Regions from separate parts of the uncultured Azonexus sp. genome, predicted to be linked through region 2. Evidence: riboswitches for the same ligand, from Rfam matches in the RefSeq annotation. Region 2 holds a riboswitch; the other holds the start of a gene.
What was found. A riboswitch is a leader RNA that binds a small molecule or an ion and turns the genes downstream of it on or off. The one in region 2 is predicted to bind glycine.
Positions count from the first base shown of each region.

Region 1: linked by a shared signal. The riboswitch ahead of Q0799_RS08895 (trimeric intracellular cation channel family protein) and the one ahead of gcvT (glycine cleavage system aminomethyltransferase GcvT) in region 2 are both predicted to bind glycine.

Region 1 is NZ_CALJNI010000011.1:85,045-92,170, forward strand. Features, by position in the region: gene Q0799_RS08890 (error-prone DNA polymerase) at 1-1,820, opposite strand, end outside; gene Q0799_RS08895 (trimeric intracellular cation channel family protein) at 1,879-2,493, opposite strand; glycine riboswitch at 2,716-2,810, opposite strand; gene Q0799_RS08900 (DNA polymerase Y family protein) at 2,847-4,286, opposite strand; gene imuA (translesion DNA synthesis-associated protein ImuA) at 4,219-4,932, opposite strand; gene lexA (transcriptional repressor LexA) at 4,929-5,534, opposite strand; gene Q0799_RS08915 (hypothetical protein) at 5,662-5,967, shown strand; gene dgt (dGTP triphosphohydrolase) at 5,968-7,126, opposite strand, start outside.
Region 2 is NZ_CALJNI010000001.1:256,595-263,720, reverse strand. Features, by position in the region: gene Q0799_RS01260 (ScpA family protein) at 1-542, opposite strand, end outside; gene Q0799_RS01255 (tryptophan--tRNA ligase) at 586-1,788, opposite strand; gene Q0799_RS01250 (site-2 protease family protein) at 1,802-2,452, opposite strand; gene Q0799_RS01245 (L-threonylcarbamoyladenylate synthase) at 2,464-3,090, opposite strand; gene Q0799_RS01240 (3',5'-nucleoside bisphosphate phosphatase) at 3,095-3,934, opposite strand; glycine riboswitch at 4,045-4,133, shown strand; glycine riboswitch at 4,242-4,321, shown strand; gene gcvT (glycine cleavage system aminomethyltransferase GcvT) at 4,399-5,490, shown strand; gene gcvH (glycine cleavage system protein GcvH) at 5,514-5,900, shown strand; gene gcvP (aminomethyl-transferring glycine dehydrogenase) at 5,990-7,126, shown strand, end outside.

The DNA of each region.
Region 1 (7,126 bases), on a different contig from region 2:
ACCAGCGAAACCTCGATCACCAGGTCGTAGTAGTTGCGCGGCTTGAGGCGCGGCAGCATGCTCATCTGCGCCCGCGATTCGACCTGGAAAACGCCCATGCTGTCGGCGCGGCAGAGCATGTCGTAGGTCGCCTTGTCGCCTTCGGGGATTTCGTTCAATGCCAACGGCCCGATCATCGCCAGCATCCGGCGCAGCGCCGACAGCATACCGAGCGCCAGCACGTCGACCTTCATCAGGCCGACCGCGTCGAGGTCGTCCTTGTCCCACTGGATCACCGTGCGCTCGGCCATCGCCGTGTTCTCGACCGGCACCAGTCGCGCCAGCGGTCCGCGCGACATGACGAAGCCGCCGACGTGCTGGGTCAGGTGGCGGGGAAAACCGCGCAGTTGCTCGGCCAGCCACAGCCACTTGGCGACGCGCGGCGACGCCGGGTCCAGCCCCTGCTCGGCGAAGCGTTCCGGCATCTGTTCGCGCTTGTCCCACCAGGCGAGCGATGCGGTCAGCGCGTCGATGCGGGCGATGTCGAAGCCGAGCGCGCGACCGGCGTCGCGCAACGCGCCCTTGGTCCGGTAGGTGATGACGGCGGCGGCCAGCGCCGTGCGCTCGCGGCCGTATTTTTCGTAGATGTAGGCGATGACCTCGTCACGCCGCTCGTGCTCGAAATCGACGTCGATGTCGGGCGGCTCGCCGCGCTCCTTGGAGACGAAGCGCTCGAACAGCATCGCCGAGCGCGCCGGGTCGACCTCGGTGACGCCGAGCGCGAAACAGACCGTCGAGTTCGCCGCCGACCCGCGCCCCTGGCAGAGGATGCCGGCGCCGCGGGCGAAGCAGACGATGTCGTAGACGGTCAGGAAATAGGCTTCGTAGTTCAGCTCGGCGATCAGCCGCAATTCGTGCTCGATGCGCTCGCGCACCGCGTCCGGTACGCCCGCCGGATAGCGCCGGCGCAGCCCGGCCTCGGTTTCGTGGCGCAGCCAGGAGGTCGGCGTGTAGCCGGCGGGGACGATTTCCTCCGGATATTCGTAGCGCAACTCATCGAGCGAGAACGTGCACAAGGCCGCGATGCGCAGCGTCTCGGCCAGCAGCTCGGGCGGATAGAGCCGCGCCAGCCGCAGGCGCGAGCGCAGGTGGCGCTCGCCGTTCGGGAACAGCGCGTGGCCGGCGTCGAACACCGAGGTTTTCAGGCGCAGCGCTGTCAACACGTCCTGCACCGGCCGCCGCGCCCGCACGTGCATGTGCACGTCACCCGCGGCCACCAGCGGCAGGCCGCAGGCGGCGCCGAGCGCCTGCAATTCCGCCAGCCGGGCCGCATCGTCCGGCCCGGCGTGCAGTTCGACGGCGATCCAGCAACGCCCGGGGAAACGTTCGGCCAGCCAGCGCCCGTCGGCGACCGACGGTGCCGCCTCGGGCACCCAGAGCACCAGGCAATCGGGCAAGGCGCCATTCGGCGAGATGGCGTTCAGGTCATGGCGCTGCAGCGTGTAGGCGCCCTTCTCCGCCCGCCGCCGGGCGAGCGTGATCAGCGCCGACAGGTTGCCGTAACCCTCGCGGTTCTGCGCCAGAAAAACCAGTTTCAGGCCGTCGACCGTGCGCATCTCGCTGCCGATGATGAGACGCGTAGCCCCGCCTTGGGCCCGGAACGCCTGATGCACGCGCACCACGCCGGCCAACGAGCACTCGTCGGTCAGCGCCAGCGCCGCGTAACCCTGCGCCACTGCCTGCGCCGCCAGTTCCTCCGGGTGCGAGGCACCACGCAGGAAGCTGAAGTTGGACAGGCAGTGCAGCTCGGCGTAGTCGGGGAGCGCAGACGGGACGGTCAATGCGGGCCTCTGGCAAACAACTGTATTTTCATACAGTCATTTTAGCCCAGCCCGTGTTTCAGTCCCAGCGCTGCTGATAGGAAAAGGTCGGCAGCTTCCAGGCGAAGCGCAGCGCCAGCATGCGGAAGGCGAAACCGGCGCCGAAGCAGACCAGGGTGATCAGGTCGCTGTCCCAGCCGAGGCCGCGCAGCACCAGGAAGAGCACGCAGACGAACAGCGAGACGCTGGCGTAGAGCTCGCGGCAGAAGACCACCGGCACCTGGTTGCACAGCACGTCGCGCAGCACACCGCCGGAAATCCCGGTGAGCATGCCGGCCATGATCACGACCACCACCGGGTAATCGAGTTGCAGCGCGACGTTGCAGCCGATCAGCGAGAAGGCGACCAGGCCGAGCGCATCGAGCATCAGGAAGACGCGCTTCATGTGGTGCATGAAGCGGGCGATCAGCGTCGTCGCCAGGCCGGCGAGGATGACCAGATAAACGTACTCGGGATGCTGGGTCCAGCCGATCGGGTAGTTGCCGAGCACGACGTCGCGGATCGTGCCGCCGCCGAGCGCGGTAACAAAGGCGATCACGGCGACGCCGAAGAAATCCATGTCGCGGCGGCCGGCGGCCAGCGCGCCGGACATCGCCTCGGCGGCGATGGCGACCAGGTAGACGACCAGCAGCAGATCGAACTGCTTGGTGGCGAGCGGTTGAAAAACGTGGGCGAGACTGTCGAACAGCGAGGCAAACATCAAAAGGACTCCGTCAGAAAGCGGAAACCCCTGAACGGGTGTTTCCGTGACGCCTCTCCCCCTGTCCTTTTACCTGAGAGTTTCGGCTCCTCGGAGCCTGCCCCTTCGGTGAGTTGCCAAGCGCCGGGACGCTCGCAACTACTCTCCAGCCGGCGAATCATTTCTGCAGTTCGGCATGCCTGAGCGATTATGGGAGTTTGCGCCTTCGGCGGAGCCTGGCGAACCAGCACTCTCTCTCCTGCAGAGCGGCGGATTATCGGCAGCGCCAGGGCCGCCTGTCAATCGATTCAGGCGAACAGGCCGTGCAGGAACCAGCCCTGCGCGTCGCGAAAGATCCACGCCCACTGCCCTTCGCCGTTGCGGGCGACGAAGTAGTCGCGGCGCAGGTCGCCGACGGCAGACGCCTCGCCGCTGTCCCACCAGCCGCTTTCCAGCCGTTCGCCGCGGGTGACGAGTTGCAGCGGACCGTGCCAGTGTGGGCCGTCGACACGTTCGGCCAGCGGCTGCGGTGCCGGCAGCAGCCAGAGCGGGCGCGGCTTGCCGAATGTTGCGGTCGACGTGGTTTTTGCGGCAAGAATGCCGGCCGGGTCGTCGCTACGGCTGGCGCATTCCGGGCGATGGTCGGCATGCAGCGCCAGGCTGCGCACGGCGTCGTCGCCGAGCCGGGCGCGCAGGCGTTCGATGCAGGCGGCAACACCCTCGCCCAGCACCGCCTGGTCGAACAGGCCAGCGCTGGCGTCGGGCCGGGCGACGAACTCGTCGGCCGTCAGATGCAGCGCCTCGACCGGCGCCGCCAGTTGCAGGCGACCGAGATGCTCGCGCAACAGGCGCATGAAGCGGCCTTCGTCGGCGCAGGGCTCGCCGAAACGCAGCGGCAGCGTGCTGGTCGAGCCGTCGTCGTGGGTCAGCTGCAGCATGCCGACGCGCAGCAGCGACTGGCGCACCTGCAGCCACCCGGCCAGCGCGGCAAACAGACGCTGCGCGGCGAAGGCCAGGCCTTCGGCGAATTCGACGCGCGACGGCAGTTCCAGCCCGGCGGCGAAACGCTCGGGAAAGTCGAAGGCGCGCTGCGGATCGGGCAGTTCGCCGCGGGCGCGCAGCAGGTCGTCGACCGGGCCGTTGCCGATGCGCCGGCGCAGGCCACCAGCCGGCTGCGCGCTCAGTTCGCCGAGACGACGCAGGCCGAAGGCGTCGAGCCGGGCGACAACCTCGGCCGGCCAGTCGGGCACGGCACACGGCAAATCGTCCAGCGCCGCCTGCAGCGCGACCAGGCTCTCGTAGCTGGCCGCCGCGCCGGCACGCGCCAACCAGCGGGCGCCGAGCGGCGTCGGTGCGACTGCCCAGTCCACACTCCAACCCTGTATCCGGCAGCCATCAAGCACGGCCGCGACAATCGCTTCGATACCGCCGAACAGCCGGCGACAGCCGCCGATTTCGAGCAACAGCCCGGCCGGCGGCGCCAGGCTGACGGTCGGCGTGAAGCGCCCGGACCAGCAGGCGAGATCGGCGAGCGCCCGGGCTTCGCGCGCCGGATCGCGCTCGCAGGCGCGCAGCCCGGGCAGCAGGCCGAGTGCGGTCGACAGCTTGTGGCCGGGCAAAATGCCGGCCGCTGCGGCAACCGGATCGGCGGCCAGAACCCGGCCGCGCGCCGTGACGACGCTAGGCGACTGCCGCAGCGGCAGGGCTTCCAGCGTCAGCTGCGGAAAATGCAGGGCCAGCCACAACACGTGTTTTCCTTCCCGGTCTGGGGATCTCGACCTGCAACAGACGCGACGCCGGCCGACCGCGCCGCTTGAGGATGCGCAGCGCCAGCCGGTCGGCACCGGCGGCCAGCGTCAGACGCAAAGGTGCCGGCGACGGGATTGCGGCGTCCACGGTCGACCGCCACAAAACGGCAAAAACCGACTGCCCCTCAGCCGCCACCTGCAGGCGGCGCAGCGCCCGGGCATCGATGCCGGCGTCCGGCCAGGCAAGCAGGCCGGCGAAGCCGCCGCATCTGAGTAATTGTTCGACACACCAGGCCAGCTGCTTACCGGGCCGGATCACCAGCAGACGCTCCGGCGCCACGCCGGCCGCTGCCCAAGCCGGCGCATGCGGCAGCCAGGGCGGTGCGACCAGCGCCAGGCGACCACCCTCGCCCGAGAGCCGGGCCAGCGCTGGCAGCAGCAGGCTGATTTCGCCGATGCCGCTGCGATCCACGAGAATTTCGGTGAGATTTCCGCGCGGCCAGCCGCCGCCCGGCAGTTCGGCGTCGAGTTCGGCGTAACCGCTGGCGATGGTGCCGGCCGGCAGGCCGGGCAAGGCATCGCCGCGCCAGATGTCGCCGCGCGCCAGGACCGCCGCCAAACTCACCGGCGACGGCTGCGCGCTCATGAGAGTTTCGAAATGGCTCCGCGGATCAAGCCGACAGCGACGCCCTCGATGGCGAATTCGACTTCGCCCGGGTTGATCACGATGGGCTCGAAATCCGGGTTTTCGGCGATCAGGCGGATCTGGTTCTTGCCGCGTTCCAGGCGCTTGACGGTGACTTCCTCGTCGATGCGGGCGACAACGATCTCGCCGTCGCGCGCCTGATTCGTCTTATGCACGGCGATCAGGTCACCGTCGAAGATGCCAGCATCGATCATCGACAGGCCGCGCACCTTCAACAGGAAATCGGCACGCGGATTGAACAGGCCGGCATCGAAGTTATAGCGCCCCTGCACGTTCTCGACGGCGAGGATGGGCGAACCGGCGGCGACACTGCCGATCAGCGGCAGACCGAGTTGCTCGACCAGGCGGATGCCGCGCGCCGAGCCAGGTTCGAGGTTGATCGCACCCTTCTTGGCCAGCGCCTTGAGGTGGTCTTCGGCAGCGTTGGCCGAGGCGAAGCCGAAAGCGGTGGCGATTTCGGCGCGGGTCGGCGGCGCCCCGAGCACCTCGACGGTGTTCTTGATGAAATCGAGGATTTCCTGCTGACGCGGGGTGAGTTTCATGACGGGGCTCCGGCAAAATGCATTGCCTGTATTTTTGTACAGTAAGCAGATTTTGGCAAGCGGAGATTGCCGGAAAAATCGGCTAATATCCGCGCACGCCCCGACTCGCCCCGCCCCAGGACCGCGCATGAAACTCCAGCATCTCGCCATTGGTGACCGCTTCGAATACGACGGCAAAATCTTCGTCAAGACCGGCCCGCTGACCGCCTCGTCGGATCAGGGCGGGCAGCAGATCATTCCCCGCTATGCCGTACTCACGCCGCTCGATCAGCCGGCGTCGGGAAACAAGACAGCCGGCCGTGACCGGGTCAACAAGGCGGCGGTGCTCGCCGCTTTCGACCGTTTCTACCGGACCAGCGAACGGCTCTGCGACACTGCCGCGCAGGCCGAGCTGGCAAAGGCGCGGAGCGAATTTCTGAAGATCTTCGAGTAATCAGGTCGGCAGGTCGACACCCTTGAGCTTGCGATACATGTCGACCGCGTAGGAGTCGGTCATGCCGGCGACGAAATCGGCCACCTGCAGTAGACGCACGTAGGGATCGGCATCCGGCTTGCCATCGTGGCCGAGGAATTGCGTCGGCAACAGCCGGAGCAGCATGCGCTCGCGCGTCGTCATCCGGGTTCCCGGCACTTCCGCAGCCGCCTCGACGGCGTTGGTATAGAGCGCCAGCAAGGCACCGAGCACCTCGAAACCGGCGGTTTCGATCTCCAGCGCCGGCCGCGCCGTATAGATGGTTTCCTTGGCCACGCGCAACACCGCCTGCAGCGGCACGCCGACCGGCGACTGGTCGAGCAGCTCCTCGTCGAAACTGCCGTCGAGGATGGCCGCCTCATTTTCCAGGAAGACCGCCGCCGCGCTTTCCAGCAGCCGACCGATGGCCTTGGCGCGCAGGTATTCCAGCCTTTCCTTGGGGTCGTGCAGGCGGTCGAGCCGGCCACCGTTGATCGTGTTGCCGGCCAGGTCGGCAAGCAGGCATTCGGCGTCCTTGTACGGCACGAAGCCGAGCCGGGCGGCATCTTCGAGATCGACGATCAGGTAGCAGGTATCGTCGGCCACCTCGACCAGAAAGGCCAGCGGATGGCGACGCCAGGCGGTGCCGAGAATGCGCTCGACCAGGCCGGTGGAAGCGGCGACACGGGCGAAGTTGTCGGCGTCCTGCTGGAAGAAGCCGAATTTCTTGCCGCTTTTACCGTCCAGTTCGCCGGCCACATGCGAAGGCCGGGGATATTTGGTGAAGGTGGCCAGCACCGCGCTGGTCAGTTGCAGGCCGCCGGGATTGGCCGGGCTCTGCAGGCGGGAAACGATGCGGAAGCCCTGCGCGTTGCCCTCGTAGCGCTCGAAATCGGCACGTTGTGCGGCGGTGAAATCATGGCGTTCGAGCAGGCCGGAAATGCGGAACCATTCGCGGATCGCATCCTCGCCGGCGTGACCGAACGGCGGGTTGCCGATGTCGTGCGCCAGGCAGGCGGCGGCGACGATGGCGCCGAAATCGCCCGATTCGACATCCTTCAACCCATGCCGGGCGATGATCTCGCGGCCGACCACGGCACCCAGCGAGCGGCCGACACAACTGGCCTCCAGGCTGTGCGTC
Region 2 (7,126 bases):
ATCCAGGCTTCCTTGATGTCCTCGACCGAAACCTCCGGCTGCCGAATGAGCAGTGACTTCTCGACCAGGGTCTCGACCCAGAAGAACTCGCGCTCGGCCTGCGGCATTTCGTTGAGCTTCTGGCCGGCAAGCTTCATCTGCTCGTATTCCATCAGGCGGCGGACCAGTTCGGCGCGCGGGTCCTCGACCTCGCCATCGTCGCCGATCTTCGGCCGTGGCAGCAGCATGCGCGACTTGATCTCGATCAGCATCGCCGCCATCACCAGGTACTCGGCCGCCAGCTCCAGGTTCTGCGCCTGCATGTTCTCGATGTAGTCGAGATACTGGCGGGTCAGCGGCGCCATCGGAATGTCGAGGATGTCGACGTTGGCCTTGCGGATCAGGTAGAGCAGCAGGTCGAGCGGGCCTTCGAAGGCGTCGAGCATGATCGCCAGCGCATCCGGCGGGATGTACAGATCCTGCGGCATGGCCTCCATCGGCTCGCCGTAGATGCGCGCCACCGGTTCGAACAGCGGCGGCGGCAGATCGACCGCAAGATTCATGCGTCGACCGCCGGACGGCGGAAGCGGAACGACGCAGCGGACATCAGTGGTATTCCAGACCCATCGACTCGCGCACGTCGCGCATCGTCTCGCGCGCCAGCTCGCGTGCCTTCTCGCAACCGTCGGCGATGATGTTCTTGACCAGCACCGGATCGTCGAGATACAGCTGGGCACGCTCGCGCATCGGCGCCTGTTCCTTGAGGATGCCTTCGATCACCGGCTGCTTGCAGTCGATGCAGCCGATACCGGCGGTGCGGCAGCCCTGCTCCAGCGTCGCCCGCGTGGCTTCGTCGGTGTACACCTGGTGCAGTTGCCACACCGGGCAACGCGCCGGATCGCCCGGATCGGTGCGACGCACGCGATTGGTATCGGTCGGCATGCTCTTGACCTTCTTGGCGACCGAATCTTCCGATTCGCGCATGGTGATGGTGTTGGCGTAGGACTTGGACATCTTCTGCCCGTCCAGGCCAGGCATGCGCGACGCAGCGGTAAGCAATGCCCCAGGCTCGGCAAGGATCATCTTGCCGGTACCTTCGAGGTAGCCGAACAGGCGTTCGCGGTCGGCCACCGACAGGTGCTGGATTTCGTCGAGCACGGCATGCGCCTGTTCGAGCGCTTCGCGCTGACCTTCCTGCTGGTAGCGGGTACGCAGTTCCTCATACAGGCGGGCGCGCTTGCTGCCGAGTTTCTTGACCGCCTCGCGGGCCTTGTCCTCGAAACCGGGTTCGCGGCCGTAGAGGTGGTTGAAGCGGCGGGCAATTTCGCGCGAGAACTCGATGTGCGGTACCTGATCCTCGCCGACCGGCACCTTGTCGGCGCGGTAGATGAGGATGTCGGCCGCCTGCAGCAGCGGGTAACCGAGGAAGCCGTAGGTCGACAGATCCTTGTTCGACAGCTTTTCCTGCTGATCCTTGTAGGTCGGCACGCGCTCCAGCCAGCCGAGCGGCGTCATCATCGACAGCAGCAGGTGCAGTTCGGCATGTTCGGGCACGCGCGACTGGATGAACAGGGTCGCCTGGTTCGGGTCCACACCGGCCGCCAGCCAGTCGATGACCATGTCCCAGGTTGCCTTCTCGATGTTCTGGGGATTGTCGTACTGGGTCGTCAGGGCGTGCCAGTCGGCAACGAAGAACAGACAGGGATATTCCTGCTGCAGTTCAACCCAGTTCTTGAGGACGCCGTGGTAATGGCCGAGATGCAGCGCCCCGGTGGGACGCATGCCGGAAAGGACACGTTCTGCGTACATAGCTGTTTGTCGTTTAATAAAGACCGAAAATGGTTTCGATGGCGCGCGCCGAGAAAAGCACCAGCGGGCTCATGATGTCGCTGAGGATACCGGTGAACAGCAGGACCAGCAAAATCGGGAAGCCCCACGGCTCGATGCGCGAGAACTGCCAGGCCAGACGGTGCGGCAACAGGCTGACGGCGATGCGCCCGCCGTCAAGCGGCGGCAAGGGTAAAAGGTTGAGCACCATGAGCACGCAATTGATGATGATGCCGATCTTGCTCATCTCGGACAGTGGCACGGTGAAATCGGTGCTGGGCATTTCCCAGGCCAGCTTGAGCATGAAGGCCCAGCACAGTGCCATGAACAGGTTGGCGGCCGGCCCGGCAGCGGCAACCCAGAGCATGTCGCGCTTGGGATTACGCAGACGGCTGAAGTCGACCGGCACCGGCTTGGCGTAACCGAACAGGAAATTGCCGGCCGAAAACAGCAGGATGGCCAGCGGGATCAGGATGGTACCGACCGGATCGATGTGGCGCAGCGGATTCAGGCTGATCCGCCCCAGCTGCCAGGCGGTCGGGTCGCCGAAATGGCGGGCCGCGTAACCGTGCGCCGCTTCGTGCAGGGTGATCGCGAAGATCACCGGCAACGCAGCGATGGCGATGGTCTGGATCAGGGCGTTGATGTCGAGCATGTTCAGTCGAATCCGAACGGGGCAAGCGGGCCGCGACCGGCGCGAACCAGTTCGGGTACCGAACCGGTCAGGTCGATGACGGTGGTCGGTTCGATACCGCAGGTACCGGCATCGAGGATCAGTTCGAGCTGGTCGTCGAGACGGTCGAGAATTTCCCAGCCGTCGGTCAGCGGACTGTCGTCGCCCGGCAACTGCAGCGTCGTCGTCAGCAGGGGTTCCTGCAACTCTTCCAGCAAGGCCAGGGCAACCGGATGATCCGGCACACGCACGCCGATGGTCTTGCGCTTGGGGTGCATGACCCGGCGCGGCAATTCCTTGCTGCCTTCGAGGATGAAGGTATAGCTACCCGGCGTTGCCGCCTTGAGCAAGCGGTACTGGGCGTTGTCGACGCGTGCGAAATGGGCGATCTCGGAGAGGTCGCGAACCATCAGCGTCAGATGGTGACGTTCGTCCATCTGGCGGATCAGGCGGATGCGATCGAGCGCTTCCTTGTCGCCGAGATGACAAGCGAGGGCGTAACAGGAATCCGTCGGCAAGGCGACGATGGCGCCCTTGCGGATGAAGTCGGCCGCCTGGGCAAGCAGGCGCTGCTGCGGGGAATCGGGATGGATATTGACGACGCGGGCCATGGTTTCAATCTATCAGGCGCCAGACCGGCTTGAGGTCCGGCGGCAGCGGCGCGGCCCGACCGAGGTCGACGTAACTCTCGTCCGGCCCGTGGAAATCCGAGCCGCGCGAGGCATGAAAAGCGTAATGCCGGGCCAGCCGGGCGAAATGCAGCAGGTGGTCGGGCGAATGGCTGCCACTGGCCACCTCGATCGCCTGCCCGCCCAGATCCTTGAACTCGTCGAGGAACTTGCGCATGTCGCCACCGGACATCTTGTAGCGCCCGGGATGAGCCACCACGGCGACACCGCCGGCAGCGTGAATCCAGCCCAGCGCATCGGCCAGGGAAGCCCAGCGGTGGTCGACATAGCCGGGCTTGCCGGGTGCCAGGTAATACTGGAACACGCCGGGAATATCCCGGGCGATGCCGATGGAGACGAGATAGCGGGCGAAATGGGCGCGCGAGATCAGGTTCGGATTGGTCACGTAGCCCATGGCCCCTTCGAAGACGCCATGAATGCCGATGGCGTCAAGCGCCTCGCCCATCCGCCGGGCGCGCTCGAGACGACCGCTACGCAGCGCTTCGAGGCCGCCAACCAGGACCGGATTGGCCGGATCGAAGCCAAGACCCACGATATGGATCGGCGTTTCCCGCCACTCGATGGAAATTTCCACCCCGGGAACGAAGCGCATCCCGGCTTCTGCCGCCGCTTCCGCCGCCGGCGCCAAGCCGCCAATGTCGTCGTGATCGGTCAAGGCCCAGAAATCGACACCGTTATCCGCCGCCCGGCGCGCCACCACCGCCGGCGGCAACAAACCGTCGGACACGGACGAATGGCAATGAAAATCGAAATTGGCTGGGTTCACGGATGGCAAGACACGGGCAAACGCGGAGTTTAGCACGAAGGCCGCCCCTCACCGAGACGCCTTGTGCGGCGCAACATATTGATTGGACAGCCACGACCGGATATAGTGCGAGCCATCCTGTGGGAGAGCGCAGATTCGTCTGCCGCCGAAGGCGCAATTTCACCCGAAAACGCTCAGGCAAAAGGACCACAAGATGAGGCCAGGCGGCATGCGCATTGGCTGCGAGACACGAAGACAAGCCGAAGACAGTGCGAATAGCACGACGAGGCGCAGTCGACACCGTATCGCTGGCAATGCGCATGTCGCCCCCTGAAACTCTGGAGAGCGGCGTAGACAGCGCCCACCGATGGGGCAAATCTCTCAGGTATCGAGGACAGAGGGGTGAAACGCAAAACGCGAGTTTTACGTTTCACCCCTTTTCTGTTTCCAGAATCGACGTTAACAAACGTCAGTAAAGGATTGATATGCTGAAGCAAACGGTCTTGAATGCCGCCCATCGCGCACTCGGCGCCCGGATGGTCGATTTCGGCGGCTGGGACATGCCGGTCAACTACGGTTCGCAGATCGAGGAGCACCACGCGGTGCGCAAGGACTGCGGCATGTTCGACGTCTCGCACATGTGCCCGGTCGATCTGGTCGGCGCCGATTGCCGCCCCTTCCTCTCGCGCCTGGTTGCCAACGACGTCGCCAAGCTGACCGTTTCCGGCAAGGCGCTCTACGCCGCCATGCTCAACGAGGCCGGCGGCGTCATCGATGACCTGATCATTTATTTCCTCACCGACACGCGCTTCCGCGTCGTCGTCAACGCCGGCACCGCCGACAAGGATCTGGCCTGGATGCAGGCCAAGGCCGCCGAGTGGAAGATGGAGGTGACCATCACCCAGCGCCGCGACGGTGCTGACAATCTGGGCATCATCGCCGTCCAGGGCCCGAACGCGCGCGCCAAGGTGTGGCAGGTGCTGCCGCAAGTGAAGGCCGCGAGCGAAGGCCTGAAACCCTTCTTCGCCGCCGAAGTCGATCAGTATTTCATCGCCAGCACCGGTTACACCGGCGAAGACGGCTACGAAATCATGCTGCCGGCCGGCGAAGCCGAAGCCGTGTGGAACGCCCTGAAGGATGCCGGCGTCGCGCCTTGCGGCCTGGGCGCCCGCGACACGCTGCGCCTGGAAGCCGGCATGAATCTCTACGGCCAGGACATGGACGAGACGGTGTCGCCGCTCGACGCCGGCCTGGCCTGGACCGTCGCCATGAAAGACGCGCGCGATTTCGTCGGCCGCGCCGCACTGGCTGCCAACGGCCAGCAGAAACAGTTCCTCGGCCTGATCCTGCTCGACAAGGGCGTGCTGCGCGGCCACCAGAAGGTCGTCACCGCCCACGGTGATGGCGAAATTACTTCCGGCACCTTCTCGCCGACACTGCAGCAGTCCATCGCGCTGGCCCGCCTGCCGCTTGGCGTCGCCATCGGCGATCAAGTCGAGGTCGACATCCGCGGCAAACTGCTCAAGGCCAAGGTCACCAAACCCGTATTCGCCCGCAACGGCAAAGCTGTCATCTAATTCACCCCACTCTGGAGAAAACCATGTCCAACGTCCCGTCCAACCTCAAGTACGCCGCCTCCCACGAGTGGGTCCTGAAGAACGCCGATGGCACCGTCACCGTCGGTATTTCCGACCACGCGCAGGAAGCGCTGGGTGACCTGGTCTTCGTCGAACTGCCGGAAGTCGGCGCCCATTACGATGCCGAGAAGGAAATCGCCGTGGTCGAGTCGGTCAAGGCCGCCGCCGACGTGTACGCGCCGATCGCCGGCACCGTCACCGAAGTCAACCAGGCCGCCGTCGATGCGCCGGAGTCGGTCAATGCCGACGCCTACGCCGCCTGGCTGTTCAAGATGACCCCGGACAACATCGCCGATGTCGACGCCCTGCTCGACGCCGCCGCCTACCAGGCTGTCGCCGACGCCGCCTGATCCCGGCCCGCCGTTTTTCCTCCACCAGCCCGGTCGACCGTAACCGGCCGGGCTGTTCCGCTGCATAGCCCCCGCGAGAACCAATCCACATGAAGACCCTGCCCTTGAGCGCCCTGGAGCAGCACGACGAGTTCATCGACCGTCACATCGGCCCCTGCACCACTGAAATGACCGAGATGCTGGCCACCATCGGTGCCGCCAGCCTCGACCAGCTGATCGACCAGACCGTCCCGGCCGCCATCCGCCTGCCGGCCGACCTGCCGCTGCCGGCCCCGCGCCGCGAACACGAGGCACTCGCTGACCTGAAGGCGATCGCCAGCAAGAACGTGATCCAGAAGTCGTGCATTGGCATGGGCTACTACGACACGCTGACGCCCAAGGTGATCCTGCGCAACGTCATGGAAAACCCCGGCTGGTACACCGCCTACACGCCCTACCAGGCCGAAATCGCCCAGGGCCGCCTGGAAGCGCTGATGAACTTCCAGCAGATGGTCGTCGACCTGACCGGGCTGGAAATCGCCAACGCCTCGCTGCTCGACGAAGCCACCGCCGCCGCCGAAGCCATGACGATGGCCCGCCGCGTTTCCAAGTCGAAGTCGAACCGCTTCCTGGTCGACGCCGCCTGCTTCCCGCAGACCATCGACGTGGTCAAGACGCGCGCCGCCTACTTCGGCTTCGAACTGGTGATCGCTGCGGTCGACACGGTAAAAGACGAAGAATTCTTCGGCGCCCTGCTCCAGTACCCGAACGACAACGGTGAAGTGCGCGACCTCAGCGCGATCATCGCCGGCCTCAAGGCACGCGGCACCACGGTCGCCGTCGCCGCCGACCTGATGGCGCTGGTGCTGCTCAAGTCGCCGGGCGCCATGGGCGCCGACATCGCCCTCGGTTCGAGCCAGCGCTTCGGTATCCCGATGGGCTTCGGTGGCCCGCACGCCGCCTTCTTCGCCACCCGCGAAGCCTTCGTCCGCTCGATGCCGGGCCGCATCATCGGCGTTTCCAAGGACGCACGCGGCAAGACTGCCTACCGCATGACGCTGCAGACGCGCGAACAGCACATCCGCCGCGAGAAGGCCAATTCCAACATCTGCACCTCGCAGGTACTGCTCGCCAACATGGCCGGCATGTACGCCGTTTACCACGGCCCGCAAGGCCTGAAGACGATCGCCACGCGCATCCACCGGCTGACCGCGATCCTCGCCGAAGGCCTCAAGCGCGCCGGCGTC